DNA from 2 places in the Pseudomonas sp. FG43 genome. Region 2 is predicted to be linked to the other one. Evidence: predicted binding sites of a transcription regulator. Region 2 holds the regulator's gene; the other holds the start of a gene.

Region 1 (14,781 bases), on a different contig from region 2:
GAATGTGTCGGTCAGCAGGGGGTTGCCCATGATAAACCGTACTTGTCGCCGGGTCATTCCGGGACGTAACTGGTCTATCATATCCTGCGTAACGACATTTCCCTGTTGGATGTCGATTTTGTAAACCCCGGGGAATGAACAACCGGCGAGTGCGAGCAGTCCCACAAGGGTGAAACTGGTTAGCAAGAGCTTGGTGTTTTGCATCGGTGGGCGACTTCCACTATCTTGGCTGGGACAACGTAAACCCGGATCATACCTGCATTAAGAGAAGCTGCGAAGCAGCGTCTGCGAGAAAGCTGACCATGGTTGAAAATAGCGAACTACGTAAAGCAGGACTTAAGGTGACATTGCCTCGGGTCAAAATCCTTCAAATGCTCGATTCTGCCGAGCAGCGCCACATGAGTGCCGAAGATGTCTACAAGGCGCTGATGGAGGCTAGCGAGGATGTCGGTCTGGCCACGGTCTACCGTGTTCTGACTCAGTTTGAAGCTGCTGGATTGGTGGTTCGCCACAATTTCGACGGCGGTCATGCTGTGTTCGAGCTGGCTGATGGCGGCCACCACGACCATATGGTCAATGTGGAGTCCGGCGAGGTGATCGAGTTCTTCGACGAAGAGATCGAGAAGCTGCAGAAGGCAATCGTCGAGAGACACGGTTACGATCTGGTGGATCACAATCTTGTGCTCTACGTTCGTAACAAAAAGGCGTAAGCCAGCGACGACAAAGGCGACCTCAGGGTCGCCTTTGTGCTTTGTGGGGCATCAGTTTTTTGCGGTGATGACCATTTTCTTCGCGTGAGCCAGAGACTCCTTGGTCAGGTCGATGCCGCCGAGCATGCGCGCCACTTCTTCTATACGTTCGTTCTTGTTGAGTTTCGATACAGCGGTTCGTGTCGCATCGCTGCCTCTGACCTTGTGTACGAACAGATGCTGATGACCTTGTGCGGCGACCTGCGGCAGATGGGTGACGGTCATGACTTGCCCGCGCTCGCCCAGGCGGCGCAGTAGCTGGCCGACAATCTCGGCTGTCGGGCCGCCGATGCCCACGTCCACTTCGTCAAATACCAGAGTAGGCACGCGGGAGGTCTGTGCAGTGATCACCTGGATGGCCAGACTGATCCGTGACAACTCACCACCCGAGGCTACCTTGGCCAGTGCTTTCAGTGGCTGTCCAGGGTTGGCGCTGACCAGCAATTCGACTTGTTCCAGCCCGTGGGGAAGCAGGTCGTTGCCGGTATTGGGTTTCAACTCGATGGTGAATCGACCGCCGGGCATGCCCAGGCGCTGGATTTCTTCCTCGACTGCGCTGGCCAGTTCGGTTGATGCGCGTTGGCGCGAATCACTCAGCTCCCTGGCTTTTTCCTGATAGTGGCGGGCAAATGAAGCCAGTTCGTGCTCAAGCCGCTCGATGGATTCATCGTTGGCATTGAGTGTTTCGATCTCGTCCAGAAGCTTTTGCTGCAATGTGCTCAGTTCGGTCGGCTGAATGCGGTGTTTGCGGGCCAGCGTATAGATGCTGTCCAGGCGCTCTTCGAGTTGTTGCAGGCGGGCAGGGTCTGCGTCGAAATGGTCCAGGAAACGATTCAGTTCGCCAACGGCTTCTTCTATCTGTATCTGCGCGCTGGACAGCAGGCCGGTGGCTTCGCTCAGGGCTGTCGGTGAGTTGTTGATACTGCCGAGGCGATTCAGGCTGGCGGTCAGGGCGTTCAGGACATTGCCCGAGTCGCTCTCGCTGCACTGTTCGACGACCTGACGACAGATGCTCAGCAGGCTTTCTGCGTTGGTCAGGTTCTTGTGTTCCTGCTCAAGCTGTTCCAGCTCGTTCTCGCCCAGGCTCAGGCCTTCCAGCTCTTCCAGTTGATAGCTGAGCAACTGGTGTCTGGCACGCTGTTCGTCGCCGGAGTTGGAGAGTCGCTCCAGTTCCTGGCGGGTCTGGCGCCAGCGCTGGGCTGCCAGTTGAACCTGGCGTGCCAGTTCGGTCGCGCCGGCGTACTCGTCCAGCAGGCGTCTGTGGGTATCGGTTTTCAGGAGTGACTGGTGTTCATGCTGGCTGTGGATATCGATCAGCAGTTCGCCGAGTGCTTTCAGGTCGCCTTGGGGGCAGGGCGTGCCATTGATGTAGGAGCGCGAGCGCCCTTCGGCTGTTATGACCCGTCGCAGAATGCACGGGCCGTCGTTGTCCAGGTCGCGCTCTTTCAGCCAGGTTTGCGCTTCGGGAATATCGGACAGATCGAAGGTGGCCAGGATATCGGCCTTGTCGGCTCCGGGGCGGACGACGCCACTGTCGGCGCGATCGCCGAGCGTCAGGCCCAGGGCGTCGAGCATGATCGACTTGCCGGCACCGGTTTCGCCAGTGATTACGCTCATGCCTCGATCCAGTTCCAGATCAAGGTGTTCGACGATGGCGTAGTTATGTACGGAAAGGTGCACCAGCATGGAGTGGCTCCCAAGCGATTTGTCTGGTTATTTATACAGTGTTTTATTTGGTTCTGACAATGCTTGCACTTAGCTCGATTTGATCGGGTAACGAGCTTTTTTAGTCCTGGCAGTAATGAAAACTGGTCCGCTCAGCGCTTCGACGGCAGAGGAAAATTTTCAGGCAATGCACATATCCATCGTGTCGGGCCCTTGAAGCCTGAAAATACGTTCCCATATAGGGGGGCAGAAGCGCGAGATGGGTTCGCGGACGTTTTTGAGAGGAGAACACTATGGCTGACGAACAGAATCTGGATGCGCAAACCCAGGATCAGGCTGGCGAGACAGCTTCGAGTGATGATCTGGCAACTCGTGTGCAGGTGCTCGAAGAGCAATTGACTGCGGCACAAGACCAGTCCCTGCGTGTTGCTGCGGATCTGCAGAACGTACGTCGTCGTGCAGAACAGGATGTGGAAAAGGCTCACAAATTCGCTCTTGAAAAGTTCGCTGGCGATCTGCTGCCTATCGTGGACAGCCTGGAGCGTGGCCTGGACCTGTCCAGCCCGGACGACGAAAGCATTCGTCCGATGCGTGAAGGTATCGAGCTGACGCTCAAGATGTTCAACGACACCCTCAAGCGCTATCAACTGGAAGCAATCGACCCGCACGGCCAGCCATTCAATGCCGAACATCATCAGGCAATGGCGATGCAGGAAAGCGCGGATGTCGAACCAAACAGCGTTCTGAAAGTGTTCCAGAAGGGTTATCAGCTCAACGGTCGTCTGCTGCGTCCGGCCATGGTCGTGGTCAGCAAGGCACCGTCGCCTGTTTCGCCATCAATTGATGAGCAGGCTTGAAATCAGGTGTCTGGCCCCCATTTATAGGCCAAGCGTTTAAGAGCTACCGCAATTTGTAAACGCAGTTGCGGCAACCAAATCAAAAGTTTCGGGAGAGTCAAAGATGGGCAAGATTATCGGTATTGACCTGGGGACCACCAACTCCTGCGTCTCTATTCTGGAAAACGGCAACGTCAAGGTTATCGAGAACGCCGAAGGCGCTCGTACTACTCCTTCGATCATTGCCTACGCCAACGATGGTGAAATCCTGGTCGGCCAGTCCGCCAAGCGTCAGGCAGTAACCAACCCGCACAACACTCTGTACGCAGTAAAGCGTCTGATCGGCCGTCGCTTTGAAGAAGACGTCGTACAGAAAGACATCCAGATGGTTCCGTACAAGATCGCCAAGGCTGACAACGGCGACGCCTGGGTTGAAGTAAATGGCCAGAAGATGGCTCCTCCTCAGATTTCTGCCGAAATCCTGAAGAAAATGAAGAAGACCGCCGAAGACTACCTCGGCGAGACCGTCACCGAAGCGGTCATCACCGTTCCGGCCTACTTCAACGACAGCCAGCGTCAAGCCACCAAGGATGCCGGTCGCATCGCGGGTCTGGACGTCAAACGTATCATCAACGAACCAACCGCAGCCGCTCTGGCTTACGGCATGGACAAGGCGAAGGGCGACCACACTGTCATCGTTTATGACCTGGGTGGCGGTACTTTCGACGTTTCGGTCATCGAAATTGCTGAAGTTGACGGCGAGCACCAGTTCGAAGTGCTGGCAACCAACGGCGACACCTTCCTGGGTGGTGAGGACTTCGACATTCGTCTGATCGACTACCTCGTCGACGAATTCAAGAAAGAAAGCGGCATGAACCTCAAAGGTGACCCGCTGGCGATGCAGCGTCTGAAAGAAGCTGCTGAAAAAGCCAAGATCGAGCTGTCTTCCAGCATGCAGACCGACGTCAACCTGCCGTACATCACTGCAGACGCTACCGGTCCAAAGCACTTGAACGTGAAAATCTCGCGCTCCAAGCTGGAATCTCTGGTTGAAGACCTGGTTCAGCGCACTATCGAGCCATGCCGTATTGCTCTGAAAGATGCCGGCATCGACATCGGCGCGATCAACGACGTGATCCTGGTCGGTGGCCAGACTCGTATGCCGCTGGTCCAGAAGCTGGTGACAGAGTTCTTCGGTAAAGAAGCTCGTAAAGACGTCAACCCTGACGAAGCTGTTGCCATGGGTGCTGCTATCCAGGGCGCGGTACTGGCCGGTGACGTCAAGGATGTTCTGCTGCTGGACGTCAGCCCGCTGACTCTGGGTATCGAAACCATGGGCGGCGTGATGACTGCGCTGATCGAGAAAAACACCACGATTCCTACCAAGAAATCGCAAGTGTTCTCGACTGCCGATGACAACCAGAACGCTGTAACCATTCACGTGCTGCAAGGTGAGCGTAAGCAAGCCGGTCAGAACAAGTCCCTGGGCAAGTTCGACCTGGCCGAGATCCCGCCAGCTCCACGTGGCGTTCCACAGATCGAAGTTACCTTCGACATCGACGCCAACGGCATCCTGCACGTAGGCGCGAAAGACAAGGCGACTGGCAAGCAGCAGTCCATCGTGATCAAGGCCAACTCGGGTCTGTCGGACGAAGAAATCCAGCAGATGATCCGCGACGCTGAAGCCAACAGCGAAGAAGACCGCAAGTTCGAAGAGCTGGCATCTGCCCGTAACCAGGGTGATGCACTGGTTCACTCGACTCGCAAGATGATCAGCGATGCTGGCGACAAAGTGACCGCAGAAGAGAAGACTGCTGTCGAGGCTGCTCTGGTTGCTCTGGAAGCTGCCGTCAAAGGCGACGACAAGGCTGCTATCGAAGCCAGGATCGAAGAGCTGTCCAAGGTTTCCGCGCCAATCGCTCAGAAAATGTACGCTGAGCAGGCCGAGAACCCAGAGGCTGCTGCTCAGCCTGCTGAAGAGAAAGCCAAGGCTGATGACGTTGTCGATGCCGAGTTCGAAGAAGTGAAAGACCACAAGTAAGCACATGCTTGCTTGAAAGCCAGTTGACCCGTTCCGAGCGGTGGCTGGTAGGATGTCGCCGCGCGGGAGCTTGCTCCCGCGTTGGCGTGTCTGGAACAAGCAAAATTTCGGCGTGCGGATTTTTGTCCGCAGGCCATGTGGCAAGGTCGTGATGCTCCTGCGTGACGACTCGTTCTGCCGCTTTCTCAGCCAGGTAACTGGCTGTCGAATGAAGACCAGGATCGTTGAATTGACGTGAGTTGGGTCCGGGCCTGTATGGGGCTCAACGAGTTTGGCGAGGCTCAGGAGGGTCTTGCCGAACGTCCTCAAGAGTGCGGAAGAATTATGGCAAAGCGTGATTATTATGAAGTGTTGGGGGTGGAGCGAGGTGCCAGCGAGGCTGAGCTGAAGAAGGCTTATCGCCGCCTTGCGATGAAGCACCACCCGGACCGCAACCCTGATGACAAGGCTGCGGAAGAGCTGTTCAAAGAGGCCAATGAGGCCTATGAAGTCCTGTCCGATGCCAGCAAGCGTGCGGCGTACGATCAGTACGGCCATGCCGGCATAGACCCGAGCATGGGTGGCGGCGGTTTCGGTGGTGGTGCTGGCGGTGCGAACTTCTCCGATATTTTCGGTGATGTGTTCAGCGACTTCTTCGGCGGTGGCCGTGGTGGTGGCGGTCGTGGCGGCGCACAGCGCGGCAGCGATCTGCGCTATACCCTTGAGCTGGATCTTGAAGAAGCGGTTCGCGGTACGACCGTGAATATCCGTGTTCCGACACTGGTCAACTGCAAGCCTTGCGATGGCAGTGGCGCGAAGAAAGGCTCTTCGCCGGTCACTTGCCCGACGTGCGGCGGCATTGGTCAGGTGCGCATGCAGCAGGGGTTCTTCTCCGTGCAGCAAACCTGTCCTCGTTGCCATGGTCACGGCAAGATCATTTCCGATCCGTGCGATTCGTGCCATGGCGAAGGTCGTGTCGAAGAATCCAAGACCCTCTCGGTCAAGGTTCCGCCAGGTGTCGATACCGGTGACCGCATTCGCCTGTCCGGCGAAGGTGAGGTGGGTTCTCAGGGTGGGCCGACCGGCGACCTGTACGTTGTGATCAATGTGCGTGAACACGCCATTTTCCAGCGCGACGGCAAGCATCTGTACTGCGAAGTACCAATCAGCTTCACTGATGCGGCCCTGGGTGGCGAGCTTGAAGTGCCGACGCTGGATGGTCGGGTCAAGTTGAAGATCCCTGAGGGTACTCAGACCGGCAAGCAGTTCCGCTTGCGTGGCAAGGGTGTGGCTCCGGTGCGTGGCGGCGGCGCTGGCGACTTGATGTGTCGTGTCGCGGTTGAAACCCCGGTCAATCTCGGCAAGCGTCAACGTGAACTGCTCGAAGAGTTCCGTACCTCGCTTGAAGGCGACGACTCTCATTCTCCGAAGGCCAGTGGCTGGTTCGAGGGTGTGAAGCGTTTCTTCGGTGACTTGTAAGGGCTGATTCGGCAGGAGAAGGTTATGCGACGTATTGCTGTGGTGGGCGCCGCCGGGCGCATGGGTAAGACTTTGATTGAGGCGGTTCTGTCAGCGCCGGGCGCCGGGCTGACTGCTGCCATTGATCGTCCTGATAGCACGCTGGTGGGCGCTGATGCCGGAGAGCTGGCTGCGCTGGGTCGTATCGGCGTGCCGTTGTCGGGTGATGTTGCCCGGGTTGCCGATGAGTTCGATGTCTTGATCGACTTCACGCATCCTACTGTGACGCTCAAGAATCTGGCTTTCTGCCGCAAGGCGGGCAAGGCCATGATCATCGGCACCACGGGTTTCAGTGCTGAAGAGAAGCTGCAGCTGGTTGAGGCGGCGAAAGAGATCCCTATCGTTTTCGCTGCCAACTTCAGTGTGGGTGTGAACCTCTGCCTGAAGCTGCTGGATACGGCGGCTCGCGTGCTGGGTGATGATGTCGATATCGAAATCACCGAAGCTCACCATCGGCACAAGGTCGATGCCCCTTCGGGCACGGCATTGCGCATGGGGGAAGTGGTTGCCGAGGCGTTGGGTCGTGATCTGGAGAAGGTCGCTGTCCATAGTCGTGAAGGCCAGACTGGTGTCCGTGATCGTCAGACGATTGGTTTTGCGACCATCAGGGCTGGCGATATCGTGGGTGATCATACGGTCTTGTTCGCTGCCGATGGCGAGCGCGTGGAAATCACCCACAAGGCATCCAGCCGCATGACATTTGCCAAGGGTGCTGTGCGAGCTGCCATGTGGCTCGATGGCAAGGCTCCTGGTCTTTATGACATGCAGGATGTGCTGGAGCTGCGCTGATTGTGAGTACCGGATTTAGCCTTGTCGCATTCCGTGGGTTTTCGGGCTCATTGGTGGTAGACCAAAAAAGGCTTTTTCTGTAAGCTACAGCTTTAGTGTGTCCACTAAAAGCGCGCAGATGATTCGATAAGAAAGCGGGGTGACGTATCTACGTCATTCCGCTTTTTTGCAACCTGCGAACGCCCTTTCAGGCTTTATTTACGGGAGGTCTTCTTGACTAAGCCAGCCATACTTGCCCTTGCTGATGGCAGCATTTTTCGCGGCGAAGCCATTGGAGCCGACGGTCAGACCGTTGGTGAGGTGGTGTTCAACACCGCAATGACCGGCTATCAGGAAATCCTTACCGATCCTTCCTATGCCCAGCAAATCGTTACTCTGACCTACCCGCACATCGGCAACACAGGCACCACGCCTGAAGACGCCGAGTCCAATCGCGTATGGTCCGCAGGTCTGGTGATTCGTGACCTGCCACTGGTATCCAGCAACTGGCGTAACAAGCAGCCCCTGGACGAATACCTCAAGGCCAACAATGTCGTTGCCATCGCGGGTATCGATACTCGTCGCCTGACCCGCATCCTGCGTGAGAAAGGTGCTCAGAACGGCTGCATCATCGCCGGTGACAACATTTCCGAAGAGGCTGCAATCGAAGCGGCTCGCGGCTTCCCGGGCCTCAAAGGCATGGACCTGGCCAAAGTGGTCAGCACCAAGGAAAGCTACGAGTGGCGCTCCAGCGTCTGGAGCCTGAAGACCGACAGCCATCCTGAAATCGCTGCTGCCGAGCTGCCGTACCATGTCGTGGCCTACGACTATGGCGTCAAGGTCAACATCCTGCGCATGCTGGTCGAGCGCGGCTGCCGCGTCACCGTGGTTCCGGCGCAAACGCCTGCCAGCGATGTACTTGCCTACAGCCCGGACGGTGTTTTCCTGTCCAACGGCCCAGGCGATCCTGAGCCATGTGACTACGCCATCAAGGCCATCAAGGAAGTTCTGGAAACCGAGATTCCGGTTTTCGGTATCTGCCTGGGTCACCAGTTGCTGGCTCTGGCCTCCGGTGCCAAGACGATAAAAATGGGTCACGGCCACCACGGTGCCAACCACCCGGTCCAGGATCTGGATACCGGCGTCGTCATGATCACCAGCCAGAACCACGGTTTTGCGGTTGATGAATCGACTCTGCCGAGCAACGTTCGCGCCATCCACAAGTCGCTGTTTGACGGCACCCTGCAAGGTATCGAGCGCACGGACAAGAGCGCCTTCAGCTTCCAGGGTCACCCTGAAGCAAGCCCGGGTCCGAATGACGTGGCTCCCCTGTTTGACCGCTTTATCGAAGCCATGGCCAAGCGACGCTGACCGGCTGCCTTGAGAATGTAGTAAGCAGGTGCCCAGGGTGGCCCCGGACAGCGAGTCCGGTTGTCGCCACCCAGGTCACCGCAAAGAAATGTTCAAGACGGCTTGCCGACTGACCTACGGATTTGAGTGACAACCCCATGCCAAAACGTACAGATATTAAAAGCATCCTGATTCTCGGCGCCGGTCCTATCGTGATCGGTCAGGCCTGTGAATTCGACTACTCCGGCGCCCAGGCCTGCAAGGCTCTGCGCGAAGAGGGTTACCGCGTCATTCTGGTTAACTCCAACCCTGCGACCATCATGACCGACCCGGCCATGGCTGACGCCACTTACATCGAGCCGATCAAGTGGCAGACCGTTGCCAAGATCATCGAAAAAGAGCGCCCGGATGCAGTACTGCCTACCATGGGCGGCCAGACTGCACTGAACTGCGCACTGGATCTGGAGCGCGAAGGCGTTCTGGAGAAGTTCGGCGTTGAAATGATCGGTGCCAATGCCGACACCATCGACAAGGCCGAAGACCGTTCGCGTTTCGACAAGGCCATGAAATCCATCGGTCTGGAATGCCCGCGCTCCGGTATTGCCCACTCCATGGAGGAAGCCAACGCCGTTCTCGAGAAGCTGGGCTTCCCTTGCATCATCCGTCCGTCCTTCACCATGGGCGGCACCGGTGGCGGCATCGCTTACAACCGTGAAGAGTTCGAGGAAATCTGCGCCCGTGGTCTGGACCTTTCTCCGACCAAGGAGCTGCTGATCGACGAATCGCTGATCGGCTGGAAAGAGTACGAAATGGAAGTTGTCCGCGATAAAAAGGACAACTGCATCATCGTCTGCTCCATCGAAAACTTCGACCCGATGGGCGTGCACACCGGTGACTCGATCACTGTTGCGCCTGCACAGACCCTGACGGACAAGGAATACCAGATCCTGCGTAACGCCTCCCTGGCTGTACTGCGCGAGATCGGTGTCGAAACCGGCGGATCCAACGTGCAGTTCGGTATCTGCCCGGACACTGGCCGCATGGTCGTGATCGAGATGAACCCGCGTGTTTCGCGTTCCTCCGCTCTGGCTTCCAAGGCTACCGGTTTCCCGATTGCCAAGGTTGCTGCCAAGCTGGCAGTCGGCTACACCCTCGACGAATTGCAGAACGACATCACCGGTGGCAAGACCCCGGCGTCCTTCGAGCCGTCCATCGACTACGTTGTCACCAAGCTGCCACGCTTTGCTTTCGAGAAGTTCTCCAAGGCTGATGCCCGCCTGACTACCCAGATGAAGTCGGTCGGCGAAGTCATGGCCATCGGCCGTACCTTCCAGGAATCCCTGCAGAAAGCCCTGCGTGGTCTGGAAGTCGGTGTCTGCGGTCTTGATCCGAAGCTGGACCTGGCCGATCCGGACAGCATGAGCACGCTCAAGCGTGAGCTGACTGTTCCGGGTGCCGAGCGTATCTGGTACGTCGCCGATGCTTTCCGCGCAGGCCTGACTGTCGAAGAAATCTTCGGCATGAACATGATCGACCCTTGGTTCCTGGTGCAGATCGAAGATCTGATCAAGGAAGAAGAGAAGGTCAAGACACTGGGTCTTTCGGCTATCGACCGTGACCTGATGTTCCGCCTCAAGCGCAAAGGCTTCTCTGATGCGCGTCTGGCCAAGCTGCTGGGCGTTACCGAGAAGAACCTGCGCACTCATCGCCAGAAGCTGGAAGTGTTCCCGGTCTACAAGCGCGTCGATACTTGCGCTGCCGAGTTCGCCACCGACACTGCTTATCTGTACTCGACGTACGAAGAAGAGTGCGAGGCCAACCCGTCGACCCGCGACAAGATCATGATCCTGGGTGGCGGTCCTAACCGTATCGGTCAAGGCATCGAGTTCGACTACTGCTGCGTACACGCGGCTCTGGCGCTGCGCGAAGACGGGTACGAGACCATCATGGTCAACTGCAACCCGGAAACCGTATCGACCGACTACGACACCTCCGACCGTCTGTACTTCGAGCCTGTGACTCTGGAAGACGTTCTGGAAATCGTGCGCGTCGAGAAGCCTAAAGGCGTGATCGTCCAGTACGGCGGCCAGACTCCTCTGAAGCTGGCTCGTGCCCTGGAAGCTGCTGGCGTGCCGATCATCGGCACCAGCCCTGACGCTATCGACCGTGCAGAAGACCGTGAGCGCTTCCAGCAGATGGTTGAACGCCTGAACCTGCGTCAGCCGCCAAACGCGACTGTGCGCAGCGAAGACGAAGCCATTCGCGCTGCCGCAAAAATCGGTTACCCGCTGGTTGTGCGTCCGTCCTACGTACTGGGCGGCCGGGCGATGGAAATCGTCTACCAGGAAGAAGAACTCAAGCGTTACCTGCGTGAAGCCGTTCAGGTTTCCAACGACAGCCCGGTATTGCTGGACCACTTCCTGAACTGTGCAATCGAAATGGACGTCGATGCAGTCTGCGACGGAACCGATGTCGTCATCGGCGCGATCATGCAGCACATCGAGCAGGCAGGCGTTCACTCCGGTGACTCCGCATGTTCGCTGCCGCCTTACTCGCTGCCGGCTCACATCCAGGACGAGATGCGCGAGCAGGTCAAGAAGATGGCCCTTGAGCTGGGCGTTGTCGGCTTGATGAACGTTCAGTTGGCGCTGCAAGGCGAAGACATCTACGTCATCGAAGTGAACCCGCGTGCATCGCGTACCGTGCCTTTCGTGTCCAAGTGCATCGGTGTTTCCCTGGCCATGATCGCTGCCCGCGTCATGGCAGGCAAAACCCTGAAAGAGCTGGGTTTCACCAAGGAAATCATTCCGAACTTCTACAGCGTGAAAGAAGCGGTCTTCCCGTTCGCCAAGTTCCCGGGTGTTGACCCGATCCTCGGCCCAGAGATGAAGTCGACCGGTGAAGTCATGGGCGTGGGCGATACCTTCGGTGAAGCCTTTGCCAAGGCTCAGGTGGGCGCCAGCGAGATTCTGCCGACAGGCGGCACTGCGTTCATCAGCGTGCGCAATGACGACAAGCCACTGGTTGCTGGTGTTGCCCGCGATCTGATCAACCTCGGTTTCGAGATCGTGGCGACCGCCGGTACGGCGAAGCTGATCGAAGCTGCGGGCTTGAAGGTCCGTCGTGTCAACAAGGTGACTGAAGGCCGTCCTCACGTGGTCGACATGATCAAGAATGACGAAGTCACTCTGATCATCAACACCACCGAAGGCCGTCAGTCCATCGCCGATTCTTACTCCATTCGTCGTAACGCCTTGCAGCACAAGATTTACTGCACCACTACTATTGCTGCAGGCGAGGCCATCTGCGAAGCGCTCAAGTTCGGTCCTGAAAAGACCGTGCGGCGCTTGCAGGATCTACATGCAGGATTGAAGGCATGATCAAATACCCAATGACTGTCCAGGGCGCTCGCGCCCTGGAAGAAGAGTTGACGCATCTGACCAAGGTGGTTCGTCCCAAGCTCAGCCAGGACATCGGTACTGCGCGCGAGCTGGGCGACCTCAAGGAAAACGCCGAATACCATGCTGCCCGCGAGCAGCAGGGTATGGTTGAGGCGCGTATCCGGGATATCGAAGGCCGTATGCAGAATGCGGTCATCATCGATGTCACCACCATTCCTCATACAGGGAAGGTGATTTTCGGTACGACTGTCCAGATCGCCAACGTTGAAACCGACGAATCTGTTACCTATCAGATCGTTGGTGAGGATGAGGCCGATATCAAACTGGGCAAGATTTCCGTCGGTTCGCCTATCGCTCGCGCCTTGATTGCCAAGGAAGAGGGTGATGTGGTGGCGGTGAAAACGCCTAGCGGTGTGATCGAGTACGAGATCATTGAAGTCCGTCACGTTTGATGGGGTGCGCCCGTTTCCTGCGGGCGCAATTATCTGGCAGCTTGCCCAGACCTTGTGGGTAGGCGGGCTGGTCCTGCTGCATCTGGCGACATTGGCTGTGCTTGATCAGACAGGCCTTGCACCGTTGTTCATCGACCAGTTTGCCAATCGCGCCAGTGCTTTGCTGGTAAGTTTTGCAGCGGCCTGTGCGTTACTTCAATTGGTGCTTCTTGTCCGGTTCGAGCGGTTGGCAAGTGTCTGGCGGGATTTTCGCGGGCAATTGCTTTCGGTTGCATTGATGTCGTCAGCGGCTTATTACGTGCTCCGGCACTGGTTTGCCGATGCTCTGCATTGGCAGTTGCTGAGTTATCTGGTGTTGGCGTTGAGCGGCTTGTTGCTGGTCTTGCAGCCTGTACCGGGAAGGAGCATCAGGGCGCGCTGAAGGCGCCCTGGCTTTTTAAATCAGCTTGCGCGGTGGACGTTGGACAATTGCTTGTTTACCTTTGGGTTCTTGCGATAGATCAACGCCATTTTGCCGATGACCTGCACAAGGTCCGCTGAACCGGCCTTGCAGAGCTCTGCGATGGTCTGGAGGCGGCTTTCGCGATCGAGGATGTTGAGCTTGATCTTGATCAGCTCGTGATCGCTCAGTGCGCGTTCAAGTTCGGCGAGCACACCTTCAGTCAAACCATTGTCAGCCACGATCAATACTGGTTTCAGATGGTGGCCAATGGATTTGTATTGTTTCTTCTGCTCTTGAGTGAGCGGCATAATCTGACCCCTGCGTCTGATCTTGTAAAAAAGCGGCGGCCAGTTTACCCGAGCGAGTCCGGGACCGCCCAGTTAATCACGACTCGTTTTATTTTTGAGGTGCCCCGTGGCCCGTTCCAAGACAAGCCATAACTGGCTCAAAGAACACTTTGATGACAAATACGTCAAAATGGCGCAAAAGGACGGTTACCGTTCCCGTGCCAGCTACAAGCTTCTGGAGATCCAGGAGAAGGACAAGATCATCCGTCCAGGCATGACGGTCATTGACCTTGGGGCGGCTCCGGGGGGGTGGTCTCAGGTGACCAGTCGTCTGATTGGTGGTCAGGGTCGCCTGATCGCGTCCGATATCCTTGATATGGACAGCATCCCCGATGTGACCTTCATCAAAGGGGACTTCACCGAGGACGCGGTTCTCGCTCAAATCCTGGAAGCTGTCGGCAATACACAGGTAGACCTTGTGATTTCCGATATGGCCCCCAATATGAGTGGATTGAGTGCAGTGGACATGCCGCGTGCAATGTTCCTCTGCGAGTTGGCACTGGATCTTGCCGGTCGGGTCTTGCGACCGGGTGGTGATTTCCTGATCAAGGTCTTCCAGGGCGAGGGCTTTGATGTGTACCACAAGGATATCCGCAAGCTTTTCGACAAGGTGCAGATGCGCAAGCCGTTGTCGTCGCGAGACAGGTCTCGTGAGCAATACCTGCTGGCTCGCGGTTTTCGCGCAGTCGAAGGCGCTGCAAGCGATGAGCGTCTTTGAAGGTGGTCGATAGCTTTTTTCAAATGGCTATGCTGATGGCGCATGTATGACCATCATGCAGTCAAAGTTTCACAAAGGGTTACAGACGGTGCCTGCCACATCTGTAGGTTCTGTAGTAAGTTAGGCCGGTGAATATCATGCGAGGCACGCTTCCTGCGTGGAGCTTGCTTCAGAGGGTAGCTAATTGAACGATATGGCAAAGAATTTGATCCTGTGGTTGATCATCGCGGCTGTCCTGGTGACGGTGATGAACAACTTCTCCAGCCCGAACGAGCCGCAGACCCTCAACTACTCCGAGTTCATCCAGCAGGTCAAGGATGGCAAGGTCGAGAAGGTTTCCGTGGACGGCGCCGTGATCACGGGCAAGCGCAGTGATGGCGACACCTTCAAGACCATTCGTCCCGCCATTGCGGACAATGGTCTGATTGGTGATCTGGTCGATAACAATGTGGTTGTCGAAGGCAAGCAGCCTGAGCAGCAGAGCATCTGGACCCAGTTGCTGGTCGCCAGCTTCC
Region 2 (14,781 bases):
GATGTTATAAGGACTTTGCGGGTTGCCCGGTGCAGGGTGGCATGAATGCCGACATCTGTCGGTTATCTCAGGTAGAATGCGCGCCCGGTTTTTGGAGAAGATCATGACCCTGCTCAAATTCAGCGATGTGTCCCTTGCTTTCGGCGCCATGCCGTTGTTGGACAAGGTGTCCTGGCAGATCGCCCGTGGTGAGCGGGTGTGCATCATCGGCCGTAACGGTACAGGCAAATCCAGCATGTTGAAGCTGGTCAAGGGCGTGCAGAAGCCCGATGACGGCGCTGTCTGGCGTGCGCCTGGCCTCAAGATCGGCGAGTTGCCACAGGAATTGCCCGTGGCCGATGACCGGACGGTCTTCGACGTGGTTGCCGAAGGTCTGGATGGCGTGGGTGCCTTGCTCGCCCAATACCACCACCTTGCCCAGAACTGCGTGACCGAGGACGACCTCAACAAGCTCATGCATGTCCAGCAGGAACTCGAAGCCCGTGACGGCTGGCGCCTGCAGCAACTGGTCGACAGTACCTTGAGCCGTCTGCAACTGCCCGCCGACAAGACCCTGGCCGAGTTGTCCGGTGGCTGGCGTCGTCGTGTGCTGCTGGCCCAGGCGCTGGTTTCCGAGCCGGATCTGCTGCTGCTCGACGAACCGACCAACCACCTGGATATCGGCGCAATCGCCTGGCTGGAAGAAGCCCTCAAGGATTTCCAGGGTGCTGTGTTGTTCATCACCCACGACCGGGCATTCCTGCAAAACCTGGCGACCCGTATTCTGGAGCTCGACCGTGGTGGCCTGATCGACTGGAATGGCGACTACGCCAGCTTCCTGGTTCACAAGGAAGCCGCGCTGGCTGCCGAAGAAACGGCCAATGCGCTGTTCGACAAGCGTCTGGCCCAGGAAGAAGTCTGGATTCGTCAGGGGATCAAGGCCCGTCGCACCCGTAACGAAGGTCGCGTGCGCGCCCTCAAGGCCTTGCGCGTCGAACGTAGCGAGCGTCGTGAGCGCACCGGCAAGGCCAATATCCAGCTCGATACTGCCGAGAAATCCGGCAAGCAGGTGATGGTGCTGGAAAACGTCAGCTTCGCGCATCCGGGTGGCCCGACGCTGATCAAGGATTTCTCCATGGTCCTGCAGCGCGAGGATCGTATCGGCCTGCTGGGTGCCAACGGTACCGGCAAGACCACATTGCTCAAGCTGATGCTGGACAACCTGCAGCCTACCGAAGGCAAGGTGGAAGTCGGCACTCGCCTGGACGTTGCCTACTTCGACCAGTTGCGTCACCAGCTCGACCTGGAAAAGACCGTTATCGATAACGTGGCCGAAGGCCGTGACTTCATCGATATCGATGGTCAGAGCCGTCACGTCCTGAGCTACCTGGGCGATTTCCTGTTCAGCCCGCAGCGTGCGCGTACGCCGGTCAAGGCGTTGTCCGGTGGCGAGCGTGCCCGTCTGTTGCTGGCCAAGCTGTTCAGCAAGCCAGCCAACCTGCTGGTGCTCGACGAACCGACCAACGACCTGGACGTGGAAACCCTGGAGTTGCTCGAAGAAGTGCTGCTGACCTTCAAGGGCACGGTGCTGATGGTCAGCCACGACCGTGCATTCCTGGACAACGTGGTCACCAGTACTCTGGTCTTCGAGGGTGAGGGCAAGGTTCGTGAGTACGTCGGCGGCTATCAGGACTGGTTGCGTCAGGGCGGTTCGCCGCGCTTGCTGGGTGTCACCGACACCAAGTCAGGCAAGGCCGAGCTGAACACTGCCGTGGTGCAGGCTGCGCCTGTAGCGGCTCAGGAAATGCCTGTTGCCAAAAAGAAGCTCAGCTACAAGCAGCAACGTGAGCTGGAAGCCTTGCCGGGGCAGATCGATGAAGTGGAAGGGGCGATTGCCGCTCTGACTGCAGAAATGGCCGAGCCGGGTTTCTATCAGCGCTCTTCCGAGCAGACCACTGCCGTGCTGGCGCAGGTCGAGAGCATGCAGGCGCAGCTCGATGCGTTGCTGGAGCGCTGGGCCGAACTGGACGAGTGAGCCGAACCCGGTAGGAGCGAATTTATTCGCGAGACGTCATTGAGGGCGATACGTTTTTCGGATGTATCGGCCTTTCGCGAATGAATTCGCTCCTACGCCGGTAGTTTGATGCAAAAAAGCCCGGGACAGATGCCCGGGCTTTTCGCTGGTAAATATGTTTACTCAGGCTTCTTGAGGCGTACAGCCAGCACATCGCAAGGTGCGCCATGCAGGACGTCATTGGCGGTCGAGCCCAGTAGCAGCGCCAGGCCGTGGCGGCCATGGCTGCCAACGACGATCAGGTCGCACTTCTGGTTCTTGGCCAGTTGATGGATTTCCTGACGAGGCTGTCCGTAAACCAGATGGCTTTCGCCTGCCTTGATGTCCGGGTACTTTTCCTTCAGTTTTTCCAGCTTTTCCTTGGCTTGATCGAACTGCTGCTGTTGCAGTTGCGACAGATCCATCGGAACGTCGCCCCCGAAGGCCATCGCCATGGGTTCGACAATATGCACCATTGACAGGGTTGCGTCGCTGGCCTGGGCCAGTACACGGGCGCGACGAATGACTGGATCGCACTCTTCAGTGAGGTCAATGGCAACCAGGATGTGTTGATACGACATGAGGAGGTCCTCCGAGAGGATTGCGATAATGGTGAGTATGGCTTCTTCGCACGCTTATGGGCAGACCCTTTTGCAAGCCATTGTTCTTGTGATTGTTTTTAGTGATACGAAAGCTGGCGAGCAAGGGCGCTATCCGCTCTGCGGTTCTTTCGGGTGATCTCCTTTTCGACTCGCATTTGATGCCGGGTATTTCCGGATGCGGCGACTTTTCGTACTGAGCCTGATTGGGCGGGGACAAGAAATATGACGACCTTGGTGGTTCTGTCAATCATTTGTGTGATGTTGAGCCCGCTCGTATGGCTGCGGCCCTCACGTCAGCAGAGCGGCAGAATGGCTTTGCGCCTGGAGGCCCGGCGTCTGGGGATGGCCATGCAATTGGCACCTCAGGAATGGCCGCACTGGCTTGCCAAGGAGCCGCCAAGCCCTTGCGCTCAATATCACCGGCCTCGTTCGGGAGCGCAGATGGCATGTTGGGCCTACTGGCAGAGCGAACCGGGTGTCTGGCTCAATCGCTGGCGCGAGCCCTGTGAGGACGCCGGGCTGCTAAATCATTTCAATACGTTGCCGGCGGACGTGTTCAAGGTCGAGGCTGACGGGCAGATGATTGCGCTGTACTGGGGGGAGAGGGGAGAGCCGCAGGTCTTGCTGAAAATCGATGCCGTTCTCAAGGCGCTGGCCTGAGAAACGATTGATTTGCAGGCATTAAAAAGCCCGATAACAGCATCGGGCTGGGGGTTGGCCAGGCAGGCCGATAATTCTGGGTGCTACGGTGCAATGCCGTAGATCACCGATCTGCTCGTATGCGGTTCATTTCGCGATGAACGGCTTCTCATGCAGTGCGCTGACTGTAGACCTTCCGCTCTGTTTTGTCGCGTTTTTCCTGAGTCTTTTTCGTCTGTGAGCATCAACGGTGCAAAAAAGGCCATGCGGGCTTTGCTGCGAGCTTTGCATTATCACTTTTTTGAATGGGCCCAAATCAAACTTGGGGCCTGGGTGACGATCCGGTCTGCAATCTGGCCAATCCGCCGTTTTTATTGATGTTTCGTCGAATTGACAATTATCGGGTTTTGCCTGATGGTGTGCATACCCAAATCAAACGGGCGTATGAATTGATCGTTTGGTCGTCAGACGGCTCTGACAGAACTCTGACTACCACGTCGGCGGGTGTGCTTGATTTGGCGTGTTCATCGACGGCGACGTCGTAGTCTCGTCGAACGTTAACGTTCGGCGAGTATTGTTCAGCTTCCCTATTGTGGAGATCAGTTGATGATTTACGAAGGTAAAGCCATCACGGTTAAGGCTCTTGAAAGTGGCATCGTCGAGTTGAAATTCGACCTCAAGGGTGAGTCCGTCAACAAGTTCAATCGCCTGACCCTGAACGAGCTGCGTCAGGTGGTGGATGTCCTCAAGGCCGACGCTTCTGTCAAAGGTGTGATTGTCACCAGCGGCAAGGACGTGTTCATTGTCGGCGCCGACATCACCGAGTTCGTTGACAACTTCAAGCTGCCGGAAAGCGAGCTGGTTGCCGGCAACCTTGAGGCCAACAAGATCTTCAGTGACTTCGAGGACCTGGGCGTTCCTACGGTGGTTGCCATCAATGGCATCGCACTGGGCGGTGGCCTGGAGATGTGTCTGGCAGCGGATTACCGTGTCATCGCCAGCACGGCGAAGATTGGTCTGCCAGAGGTCAAGCTGGGCATATACCCCGGATTTGGCGGCACGGTTCGTCTGCCGCGCATCATCGGGGCCGACAACGCCATCGAATGGATCGCCTCCGGCAAGGAAAACACTGCTGACGACGCGCTCAAGGTCGGCGCTGTCGATGCCGTGGTCATCCCTGAAAAACTTCAGGCTGCAGCCCTGGACCTGATCAAGCGTGCCATCAGCGGCGAGTTCGATTACAAGGCCAAGCGTCAGCCAAAGCTGGACAAGCTCAAGCTCAATGCCATTGAACAGATGATGGCATTCGAAACAGCCAAGGGTTTTGTCGCAGGTCAAGCCGGACCGAATTATCCGGCTCCCGTAGAAGCCATCAAGACCATCCAGAAAGCCGCCAACTTCGGTCGCGACAAGGCTCTGGAAGTCGAAGCTGCCGGTTTCGTGAAAATGGCCAAGACTTCTGCCGCGCAGAGTCTGATCGGCCTGTTCCTGAACGATCAGGAACTGAAAAAGAAATCCAAGGCTTACGATGCGCTCGCCAAGGACGTGAAACAGGCGGCCGTACTGGGCGCCGGGATCATGGGCGGCGGTATCGCTTATCAGTCGGCGGTGAAAGGCACGCCGATCCTGATGAAGGATATCCGCGAAGAAGCCATCCAGTTGGGCCTCAATGAAGCTTCCAAGCTGCTGGGCGGCCGTGTCGACAAAGGCCGTCTGACACCTGCCAAGATGGCTGAAGCCCTCAATGCGATTCGCCCGACCCTGTCCTATGGCGATTTCGGCAACGTCGATCTGGTGGTCGAAGCCGTGGTCGAGAATCCCAAGGTCAAGCAGGCCGTGCTGGCTGAAGTTGAAGCCAATGTGGCTGAAAACACCATTCTGGCCTCCAACACCTCGACCATTTCCATCAGCTTGCTGGCTCAGGCCCTCAAGCGTCCGGAAAACTTCGTCGGTATGCACTTCTTCAACCCGGTACACATGATGCCGCTGGTCGAAGTCATCCGGGGCGAGAAGTCCAGCGAGGAAGCTGTGGCAACCACCGTTGCCTACGCCAAGAAAATGGGCAAGAACCCGATTGTGGTCAACGACTGCCCGGGCTTCCTGGTCAACCGTGTCCTGTTCCCGTACTTCGGTGGTTTCGCCAAGCTGATCAGCGCCGGTGTGGACTTCGTACGCATCGACAAGGTCATGGAGAAGTTCGGTTGGCCCATGGGGCCTGCGTACCTGATGGACGTGGTCGGTATCGACACCGGTCACCATGGTCGTGACGTCATGGCCGAAGGTTTCCCGGATCGCATGAAGGACGACCGTCGTTCTGCCGTGGATGTGCTGTATGAGGCCAGGCGCCTTGGCCAGAAGAACGGCAAGGGCTTCTATGCCTACGAGACAGACAAGAAGGGCAAGCCTAAAAAGGTCAGCGATCCTGCCGTACTGGACGTTCTCAAGCCGATTGTCTACGAGCAGCGTGAAGTGAGCGATGAAGACATCATCAACTGGATGATGATCCCGCTGTGCATGGAAACCGTGCGCTGCCTGGAAGACGGCATCGTTGAAACCGCCGCTGAAGCCGACATGGGCTTGATCTACGGCATCGGTTTCCCTCCGTTCCGTGGTGGTGCGCTGCGTTACATCGACTCCATCGGCGTCGCCCAATTCGTTGCCCTCGCTGACCAATATGCCGAGCTGGGTGCCTTGTATCAACCGACCGCGAAGCTGCGTGAAATGGCCAGTAAAGGCCAGAGCTTCTTCGGTTAAGCGCCTTCTGAGGAATGAACGTATGAGCTTGAATCCAAGAGACGTCGTGATTGTCGACTTCGGTCGCACCCCGATGGGCCGCTCCAAGGGCGGCATGCACCGCAACACCCGCGCTGAAGACATGTCGGCGCACCTGATCAGCAAGCTGCTGGAGCGCAACGCGAAGATCGACCCGGCCGAGGTGGAAGATGTCATCTGGGGCTGCGTCAACCAGACCCTGGAGCAAGGCTGGAACATCGCGCGCATGGCGTCGTTGCTGACCCAGATCCCGCACACCTCGGCGGCCCAGACCGTGAGCCGCCTGTGTGGTTCGTCCATGAGCGCGCTGCATACCGCGGCACAGGCAATCATGACCGGCAACGGCGATGTATTCGTGATCGGTGGTGTCGAGCATATGGGCCACGTCGGGATGATGCATGGCGTCGACCCGAACCCGCACATGTCCCTGTACGCCGCCAAGGCGTCGGGCATGATGGGCCTGACTGCCGAAATGCTCGGCAAGATGCACGGCATTACCCGTGAGCAACAGGACGCCTTCGGTCTGCGCTCCCACCAGCTTGCCCACAAGGCAACGCTTGAGGGCAAGTTCAAGGACGAGATCATCCCGATGCAGGGTTATGACGAAGACGGTTTCCTCAAGGTTTTCGACTATGACGAAACCATCCGTCCCGATACCACCCTTGAAAGTCTTGCGGCGCTCAAGCCTGCATTCAACCCCAAGGGCGGTACTGTGACGGCGGGTACGTCATCGCAGATCACCGATGGTGCGTCGTGCATGATCGTCATGTCCGCCCAGCGTGCCAAGGACCTGGGTATCCAGCCGATGGCAGTGATCCGCTCCATGGCTGTGGCGGGCGTTGACCCGGCAATCATGGGTTACGGTCCTGTGCCGGCAACTCAGAAAGCCCTCAAGCGCGCAGGTCTGAGCATTGCCGATATCGACTTCTTCGAGCTCAATGAAGCCTTCGCTGCACAGGCCTTGCCAGTGCTCAAGGATTTGAAAGTGCTCGACAAGATGAACGAGAAGGTTAATCTGAACGGCGGTGCTATCGCCTTGGGCCATCCGTTTGGATGTTCCGGTGCGCGTATTTCGGGTACTTTGCTCAATGTAATGAAGCAGAATGGCGGCAATCTCGGTGTCTCGACCATGTGCATTGGTCTGGGGCAGGGCATTTCCACTGTTTTTGAACGCATCTGAGTTTTTCGGGGCCTGTTGTTGTCAACAGGCCTTGAAATGATGCGAGCCGGGGCCGGGTCCCCGGCTTTTGTATTTTGGAAAAAGCAATTTTTTTACCCGTTGTTTCAGTCATGTTTCACGAGGGCAACAGCATGCAATTACAGCCAGGGCTCTACCGCCATTACAAAGGCCCGGAGTACCGGGTGTTCAGCGTTGCGCGGCATTCCGAGACCGAGGAAGAAGTGGTGTTCTATCAGGCTCTTTACGGTGATTTCGGGATGTGGGTACGTCCTTTGAGCATGTTCCAGGAGTCCGTCGAGGTTGACGGCGAGCAAGTGCCACGCTTTGCTTTGGTTCAGGTCGAGCCAAGTCTCTTTACCCGTCCGTGAGTCGGGATCGCACAACAGCCTGTGCTTGACCTCACTCTGTTGCCACTATATATAGCGTGGCCTTTATAAGCTGCACTCCGTCTTTCATCTAGTTTTCAGGAATTTTCTGATCCATGGGCAAATCGCTGGTCATCGTGGAATCCCCGGCTAAGGCCAAGACCATCAACAAGTATTTGGGCAACCAGTACGTGGTGAAGTCGAGTATCGGCCATATCCGAGACCTGCCCACCAGCGGTTCGGCTAGTGCCGCCAAGGAACCTGCCGCAAAGCGTGGCAAGGCAACTGCGAGCGAAGCGCCCGCACTGAGTCCCAAGGAGAAGGCCCGGCGCCAGTTGGTGTCGCGCATGGGCGTCGACCCCGAACACGGCTGGAAGGCCAAATACGAAATCCTTCCCGGCAAGGAAAAGGTGATCGAAGAGCTGCGCAAGCTCGCCAAGGATGCCGACACCATCTATCTCGCAACGGACTTGGACCGCGAAGGGGAAGCCATTGCCTGGCACCTGCGCGAAGCCATCGGTGGAGATGACAGCCGCTTCAAGCGCGTGGTGTTCAACGAAATCACCAAGAAAGCCATCCAGGAAGCCTTTTCAAAGCCAGGCGAGCTGGATATCGCCCGTGTGAACGCCCAGCAGGCCCGTCGCTTCCTCGACCGCGTCGTGGGCTACATGGTGTCGCCGCTGCTCTGGCAAAAGGTTGCCCGTGGCCTGTCAGCCGGTCGTGTGCAATCGGTTGCCGTGAAGCTGGTGGTTGAGCGTGAGCGTGAGATTCGCGCGTTCAATCCTGAAGAGTATTGGGAAATCCATGCCGACCTGGGCACTGCCAAGGGCGCCAATGTGCGCTTTGAAGTCGCCAGGGAAAACGGTGAGGCCTTCAAGCCGCTCAACGAAGCCCAGGCCATGGCGGCTCTGGAAAAGCTCAAGGCTTCCAGCTACAGCATCGTCAAGCGCGAAGACAAGCCGACCAGCAGCAAGCCGTCGGCACCGTTCATCACCTCCACTCTGCAGCAGGCTGCCAGTAACCGCCTGGGCTTTGGCGTGAAGAAAACCATGATGATGGCCCAGCGCTTGTATGAAGCGGGCTACATCACCTACATGCGTACCGACTCCACCAACCTGTCGGCCGATGCCGTCAGTATGGCGCGCACCTACATCGAGACTGAGTTCGGCAAGAAATACCTGCCGGAATCCCCGAATGTCTACAGCAGCAAGGAAGGCGCACAAGAGGCTCACGAAGCGATTCGTCCGTCCGACGTCAATACCCATCCAAGCAAGCTGACAGGCATGGAGCGTGATGCCGAGCGCCTTTACGAGTTGATCTGGCGCCAGTTCGTGGCCTGCCAGATGCCTCCGGCTCAGTACCTGTCGACCACGGTCAGCGTTGCTGCCGGTGATTTCGAGCTGCGTGCCAAGGGCCGCATCCTGAAGTTCGACGGTTACACCCGCGTATTGCCGCAGATATCCAAACCGGGCGATGACGGCGTGTTGCCGGACATGGCTCAGGGCGAAACCCTGAAACTGGTGACACTGGACCCGAGCCAGCACTTCACCAAGCCGCCAGCGCGTTACTCCGAAGCAAGCCTGGTCAAGGAAATGGAAAAGCGCGGTATCGGTCGTCCTTCGACCTATGCGGCGATCATTTCGACCATTCAGGACCGTGGCTACGTTGCATTGCATAATCGCCGTTTCTACTCGGAAAAAATGGGCGATATCGTGACCGGTCGCCTGTCCGAGAGCTTTTCCAACCTGATGGACTACGGCTTTACCGCCGGGATGGAAGAGAACCTCGACGATGTGGCCCAGGGGCAGCGTGACTGGAAGAACGTGCTGGACGAGTTCTACGGCGACTTCCGCAAGAAGCTCGAAGTGGCCGAGGCTCCCGACAGCGGCATGCGCGCCAACCAGCCGGTAATGACCGACATTCCGTGCAAGGTGTGTGGTCGCCCGATGCAGATCCGTACCGCGTCGACTGGTGTATTCCTCGGTTGCTCGGGCTACAGCCTGCCGCCGAAGGAGCGCTGCAAGGCAACGGTCAACCTGACGCCCGGTGACGAGATCGCCGAGGATGACGAAGGTGAGTCCGAATCCCGCGTATTGCGTGGCAAGCATCGCTGCCCGGTCTGCAGCACGGCCATGGATGCCTATCTGCTGGATGAGAAACACAAGCTGCATATCTGCGGCAACAACCCGGATTGCTCGGGTTACGAGATCGAAGAGGGTACTTACCGGATCAAGGGCTACGAAGGTCCGAGCCTTGAGTGCGACAAGTGCGGCAGTGAGATGCAGCTCAAGACCGGGCGTTTCGGCAAGTTCTTCGGCTGTACCAATGCCGAGTGCAAGAACACCCGCAAGCTGCTCAAGAGCGGTGATGCCGCACCACCGAAGATGGACCCGGTGAAGATGCCTGAGCTCAAGTGCGACAAGGTTGATGACACCTACATCCTGCGCGACGGTGCTTCCGGCCTGTTCCTGGCCGCAAGCCAGTTCCCGAAGAACCGCGAAACCCGTGCGCCGTTGGTCATTGAGATTGTGCCGCACAAGGATGAAATCGATCCCAAGTATCACTTCCTCTGCGAAGCGCCGAAGAAAGACCCCGATGGCCGTCCGGCGGTAATCCGTTACAGCCGCAAAACCAAAGAGCAATATGTCCAGACCGAAGTGGAAGGCAAGCCGACCGGCTGGCGTGCTTTCTATGATGGTGGTGTCTGGAAGGTCGAAGACAAGCGCTGACCGAAGTTGCCCGGCGTCAGTCGGGCACAGGTTGTCCAGAGAGGCTCTTGGCGGGGTTGTCCTGTCGGGAGCTTTGGTGCTTGTGGCTATGTTCTTTTTATCTGACCGTTATGGAGAATGCTGCCATGGCTCATGAGCTCTATACCCGCACCAACCAGAAGATCTACTTTGCCGGGCTTGCGCTTGAAGCGCTGGGCAAGGCTGAAAAAGGGCAGGCCATCAATGCTCAGGCGCTGCTTCAGGCCGAGCGTGAAGCTGTCCTGTTTCATTTGTATGGCGCGCTGCTGGGGTTGTGTCATGAGATTGCCGGTTTCTACCGCTTGCCTCAGGCCAATGCGCCTCGTGCCGAACTGCTGCTGACTCAGGAAGTGCTGGATGCCGTGGCGATCCCGGAGATGGCTGAACTGGTCGAGCTGGCGCGGCATCGGGAAACCTGGCTGGCGCAGCTTCTTGCGGCCTACAACGCCTTGTTCGAGCCGCCTCGCGCACCCAAGGCCCCGAAGGGAGACGTGACCCAGCCGATGATTGTCGCGGTAAATCTGGATGATGAGCCTGCATTTGAGTTGGGTCGTGAGGAACTGGAAGGCTGGCGGCAACAACTAAAGGGTCTGGCCATTCGTTTTCGTGAAGGCTTGAGCGAGTGCTAAAACCAATGATCTACAAGCTGGCAGACTGGTACAATGTCGGCCTTTCGCGGAGTATTTGTCCTGATGCCTACCTCTTTTCTTGAAATTGTCGAACTACCTGACGGCCGCATAGAATTGCGTCGTGCCGATGATGAAGGGGCGCTGGTTACCCTTGATTTCTCGGCGGATGCCAAGTCTTTCATGCAGGGTCAGCATGTCGAGATTGCCAAGGCGATGCTGAGCGTAGGTGTGCAGATGGCCGGACGATTGGCTGAAGGTGAGCTTGAGAAGGACTCGGGGCCTCGGGTCCTTCATTGACGACTGGGCAATCAATCAGCCCAGTCGAATATTCAAACTCTGCGCATCCCCGATCCGCGCCGCCTTCACCAGTTGCTGACGAGCAGCGGAACCCAGCGGATTGATCCAGCTGACTACCGTATGACTGCGTCCCAGTCTGAGTGCTTCGCGAGTCAACTCCAGTGCGCTTTGATTTCCCCGAGGTTGCAATAGCAGGATTCGCTCTCTGTTGAGCCCTGCATCCCTTAGCCATGTCTGGGTAAGGCTTGGGGGTGGTGCAATCAGAGTCAGCCAGCGGTCGTTGGTGTCCTGGCTCAGTTCCCGAAGGATAGGTGCCATAAGGCTCAGGCAGCTCCCGGCCGCGCCACGCAATGTCAGTTCACTGAAGGCTTCTGGCTCGCTGCCCCAGGCCTTTTCGGTATCTTCGGCAATCATCGGGGCGAGTGGCTGGGCCAGGAACGCCTCGAACAGTGGTAATTGCGTGTGCGGTGCTTGATGGAACTGCATAACGTCTCCTTAGCGGCGAATGACGCCGACACTCAGGCCTTCGATCACCAGCTCCTGATCCTTGAGATCGACCTCGATGGGTGCGAACTCCGGGTTTTCAGCAATGAGCCAGACCTTGCTGCCTTCACGTTTGAAGCGTTTTACCGTGACCTCGTCGCCGATCCGTGCCACGACGATCTGGCCGTTGCGGGCCTCGCGAGTGGTATGCACGGCCAGCAGGTCGCCGTCCAGAATGCCGATGTCCTTCATGCTCATGCCGTGTACCCGAAGCAGGTAATCGGCACTTGGGTGGAAGAAGGTCGGGTTGATGTTGCAGGACTCTTCGATATGTTGCTGGGCCAGGATCGGGGCGCCGGCAGCAACGCGACCGATGATGGGCAGGCTGTTTTCGTCGGGCTTGGCTTCAAAGCCCGGAATGCGGATGCCGCGTGATGCGCCCGGAGTCATTTCAATGGCGCCCTTGCGGGCCAGTGCCTTGAGGTGTTCTTCGGCCGCGTTGGGAGATTTGAAACCCAGTTCCTGAGCGATTTCGGCGCGGGTAGGCGGGTAGCCATTGTCTTCGAGGCAGCGTTTGATAAAGCCCAGAATCTCGGCTTGGCGTGGCGTCAGTTTGATCATGGCGAGCGCTCTGTCTTTTTATACAGTGACTGGGATTATATACAGTGAAAGCGTGTTGGCAATCGTCCTTTTTATTTTCGTCGCCGGACGGTCGCTACAGTCCGTCGCCTGGAGGCTCGATACGTGACTGTTCGGCCACAATATGAACGCCCGCGCTTGACAAGAGGCCCGGCTGATACGTATGTTTCAAACGTTCGTTTGTTAGGCAGAGAGCCATGGCCCAGTCGGAAACCGTTGAACGCATTCTTGATGCTGCCGAGCAATTGTTCGCAGAAAAAGGCTTTGCTGAAACCTCCTTGCGTCTGATTACCAGCAAGGCGTCGGTCAATCTGGCTGCAGTGAACTATCACTTCGGCTCCAAGAAGGCCTTGATCCAGGCTGTGTTCTCGCGTTTTCTGGGGCCGTTCTGCATCAGTCTCGAACGCGAGCTGGAGCGTCGTCAGGCCAGGCCCGAGCAAAAGCCAACCCTTGAAGAGCTGCTGGAAATGCTCGTCGAGCAGGCTCTGGTCGTTCAGCCACGCAGCGGCAATGACCTGTCGATCTTCATGCGCCTGCTGGGGCTTGCGTTCAGCCAGAGCCAGGGCCATTTGCGTCGCTATCTTGAAGACATGTACGGCAAGGTGTTTCGCCGCTACATGACTCTGGTCAATGAAGCTGCCCCGCGTATTCCGCCTATCGAGCTGTTCTGGCGTGTGCATTTCATGCTGGGTGCCGCAGCCTTCAGCATGTCCGGTATCAAGGCCTTGCGCGCCATTGCCGAGACCGATTTCGGCGTCAACACCTCCATCGAGCAGGTCATGCGCCTGATGGTGCCGTTCCTGGCGGCTGGCATGCGTGCGGAAACCGGCGTGACGGATGCCGCAATGATCGCTGCGCAGCTCAAGCCGCGCACCAAAAGCTCTTCAAGCGCCCCCGCAACTGCCAAGGCCTGACGATTCCTGGATGCGCTCGCATTGCGCGAGGCTCCAGGATCAAGCACCATGCCCGGATTGATTGGCAATGGTGTGTTAAGGGTTTTTCTATGAGTTCTGGCCTGCAAGGCTCCCTGATGGTCGATGTCGCCGGTACCTGGTTGACCGCCGAAGATCGTCAGTTTCTGCGTCAGCCCGAAGTGGGCGGTTTGATTATCTTTGCCCGTAACATCGAGCATCCACGTCAGGTACGCGAGTTGAGCGCGGCGATTCGCGCTGTTCGCCCTGATCTGCTGCTGGCGGTGGATCAGGAGGGTGGCAGGGTGCAACGCCTGCGACAAGGCTTCGTGCGTTTGCCTGCAATGCGCGCCATTGCCGATAAACCTGATGCCGAGTTGCTGGCTGAGCACTGTGGCTGGCTGATGGCGACCGAAGTGCTGGCTGTTGGCCTGGACCTGAGTTTCGCGCCGGTACTGGACCTCGATTTCCAGCGCAGCGCGGTGGTCGGAACCCGTTCCTTCGAGGGCGATCCCGAACGTGCGGCCTTGCTGGCCGGTGCCTTTATCCGTGGCATGCAGGCTGCCGGCATGGCGGCCACTGGCAAGCATTTCCCCGGGCATGGCTGGGCGGAAGCCGATTCCCATGTGGCAATCCCCAATGATGAGCGCAGCCTGGACGAAATCCGCAGCAAGGACCTCGTGCCCTTTGCGCGCCTGAGCAAACAACTGGCCGCCGTGATGCCTGCCCATGTCATCTACCCGCAGGTCGATTCGCAGCCTGCCGGGTTCTCCCGTCGCTGGTTGCAGGAGATCCTGCGCGGCGAACTGCAATTTGACGGTGTTATCTTCAGTGACGACCTGTCCATGGCGGGTGCTCATGTGGTGGGCGATGCGGCCAGTCGCATCGAGGCCGCTCTGACGGCCGGTTGTGACATGGGGCTGGTCTGTAATGACCGGGCTGCTGCCGAGCTGGCCTTGAGTGCGGCACAACGCCTGAAGGTCAAGCCTTCTGCGCGCATTGCCCGCATGCGGGGTCAGGCACATGCCTCGACGGATTATCGCCAGCACCCGCGTTGGCTGACGGCGCTTCAAGCGCTGCGCAATGCACAATTGATCGATTAAGGATTTGCAATGACGGTTTACGCGATTATCGGTGGTACAGGCCTGACCCAGCTTGAAGGGCTGAACATTCGCCAGTCTCTGCCCATGAATACGCCTTATGGTGCGCCGTCCGGCGAAATCCAGATCGGGGATTATGCCGGTCGCGAAGTGATGTTTCTGGCCCGCCACGGTCATCCTCATCGTCTGCCGCCGCATCAGGTCAATTACCGCGCCAATATCTGGGCCTTGAAGCAGGCTGGTGCGCAGGCGATCCTGGCAGTGAACGCCGTGGGCGGTATCCATCCGGCCATGGGTACCGGCCATTTCTGCGTGCCCCATGATCTGGTGGATTACACCAGTGGTCGTCAGCACACCTTCTTTGCCGACGATCTGGAGCAGGTCA

The links. The regulator LexA, encoded in region 2, represses DNA repair genes until DNA is damaged. The targets are predictions, from matches to a motif close to CTGTNTNNNNANACAG.
Region 1: the regulator LexA is predicted to act here: its motif matches at 2,459-2,474, upstream of recN (DNA repair protein RecN).

What each region holds. Positions count from the first base shown of each region.
Region 1 covers NZ_JBMDJL010000013.1:98,502-113,282, forward strand. The annotation lists gene ACODS3_RS16540 (outer membrane protein assembly factor BamE) at 1-204, opposite strand, end outside; gene fur (ferric iron uptake transcriptional regulator) at 303-710, shown strand; gene recN (DNA repair protein RecN) at 762-2,435, opposite strand; gene grpE (nucleotide exchange factor GrpE) at 2,708-3,271, shown strand; gene dnaK (molecular chaperone DnaK) at 3,375-5,291, shown strand; gene dnaJ (molecular chaperone DnaJ) at 5,616-6,749, shown strand; gene dapB (4-hydroxy-tetrahydrodipicolinate reductase) at 6,774-7,577, shown strand; gene carA (glutamine-hydrolyzing carbamoyl-phosphate synthase small subunit) at 7,791-8,927, shown strand; gene carB (carbamoyl-phosphate synthase large subunit) at 9,065-12,286, shown strand; gene greA (transcription elongation factor GreA) at 12,283-12,759, shown strand; gene ACODS3_RS16590 (MFS transporter) at 12,788-13,180, shown strand; gene ACODS3_RS16595 (YhbY family RNA-binding protein) at 13,201-13,509, opposite strand; gene rlmE (23S rRNA (uridine(2552)-2'-O)-methyltransferase RlmE) at 13,616-14,266, shown strand; gene ftsH (ATP-dependent zinc metalloprotease FtsH) at 14,460-14,781, shown strand, end outside.
Region 2 covers NZ_JBMDJL010000014.1:25,062-39,842, forward strand. The annotation lists gene ACODS3_RS17000 (ATP-binding cassette domain-containing protein) at 104-2,014, shown strand; gene ACODS3_RS17005 (universal stress protein) at 2,173-2,613, opposite strand; gene ACODS3_RS17010 (hypothetical protein) at 2,857-3,294, shown strand; gene fadB (fatty acid oxidation complex subunit alpha FadB) at 3,880-6,027, shown strand; gene fadA (acetyl-CoA C-acyltransferase FadA) at 6,050-7,225, shown strand; gene ACODS3_RS17025 (DUF1653 domain-containing protein) at 7,357-7,593, shown strand; gene topA (type I DNA topoisomerase) at 7,707-10,319, shown strand; gene ACODS3_RS17035 (DUF6586 family protein) at 10,445-10,966, shown strand; gene ACODS3_RS17040 (hypothetical protein) at 11,030-11,263, shown strand; gene sulA (SOS-induced cell division inhibitor SulA) at 11,279-11,749, opposite strand; gene lexA (transcriptional repressor LexA) at 11,759-12,367, opposite strand; gene psrA (transcriptional regulator PsrA) at 12,583-13,299, shown strand; gene nagZ (beta-N-acetylhexosaminidase) at 13,401-14,399, shown strand; gene ACODS3_RS17065 (S-methyl-5'-thioinosine phosphorylase) at 14,409-14,781, shown strand, end outside.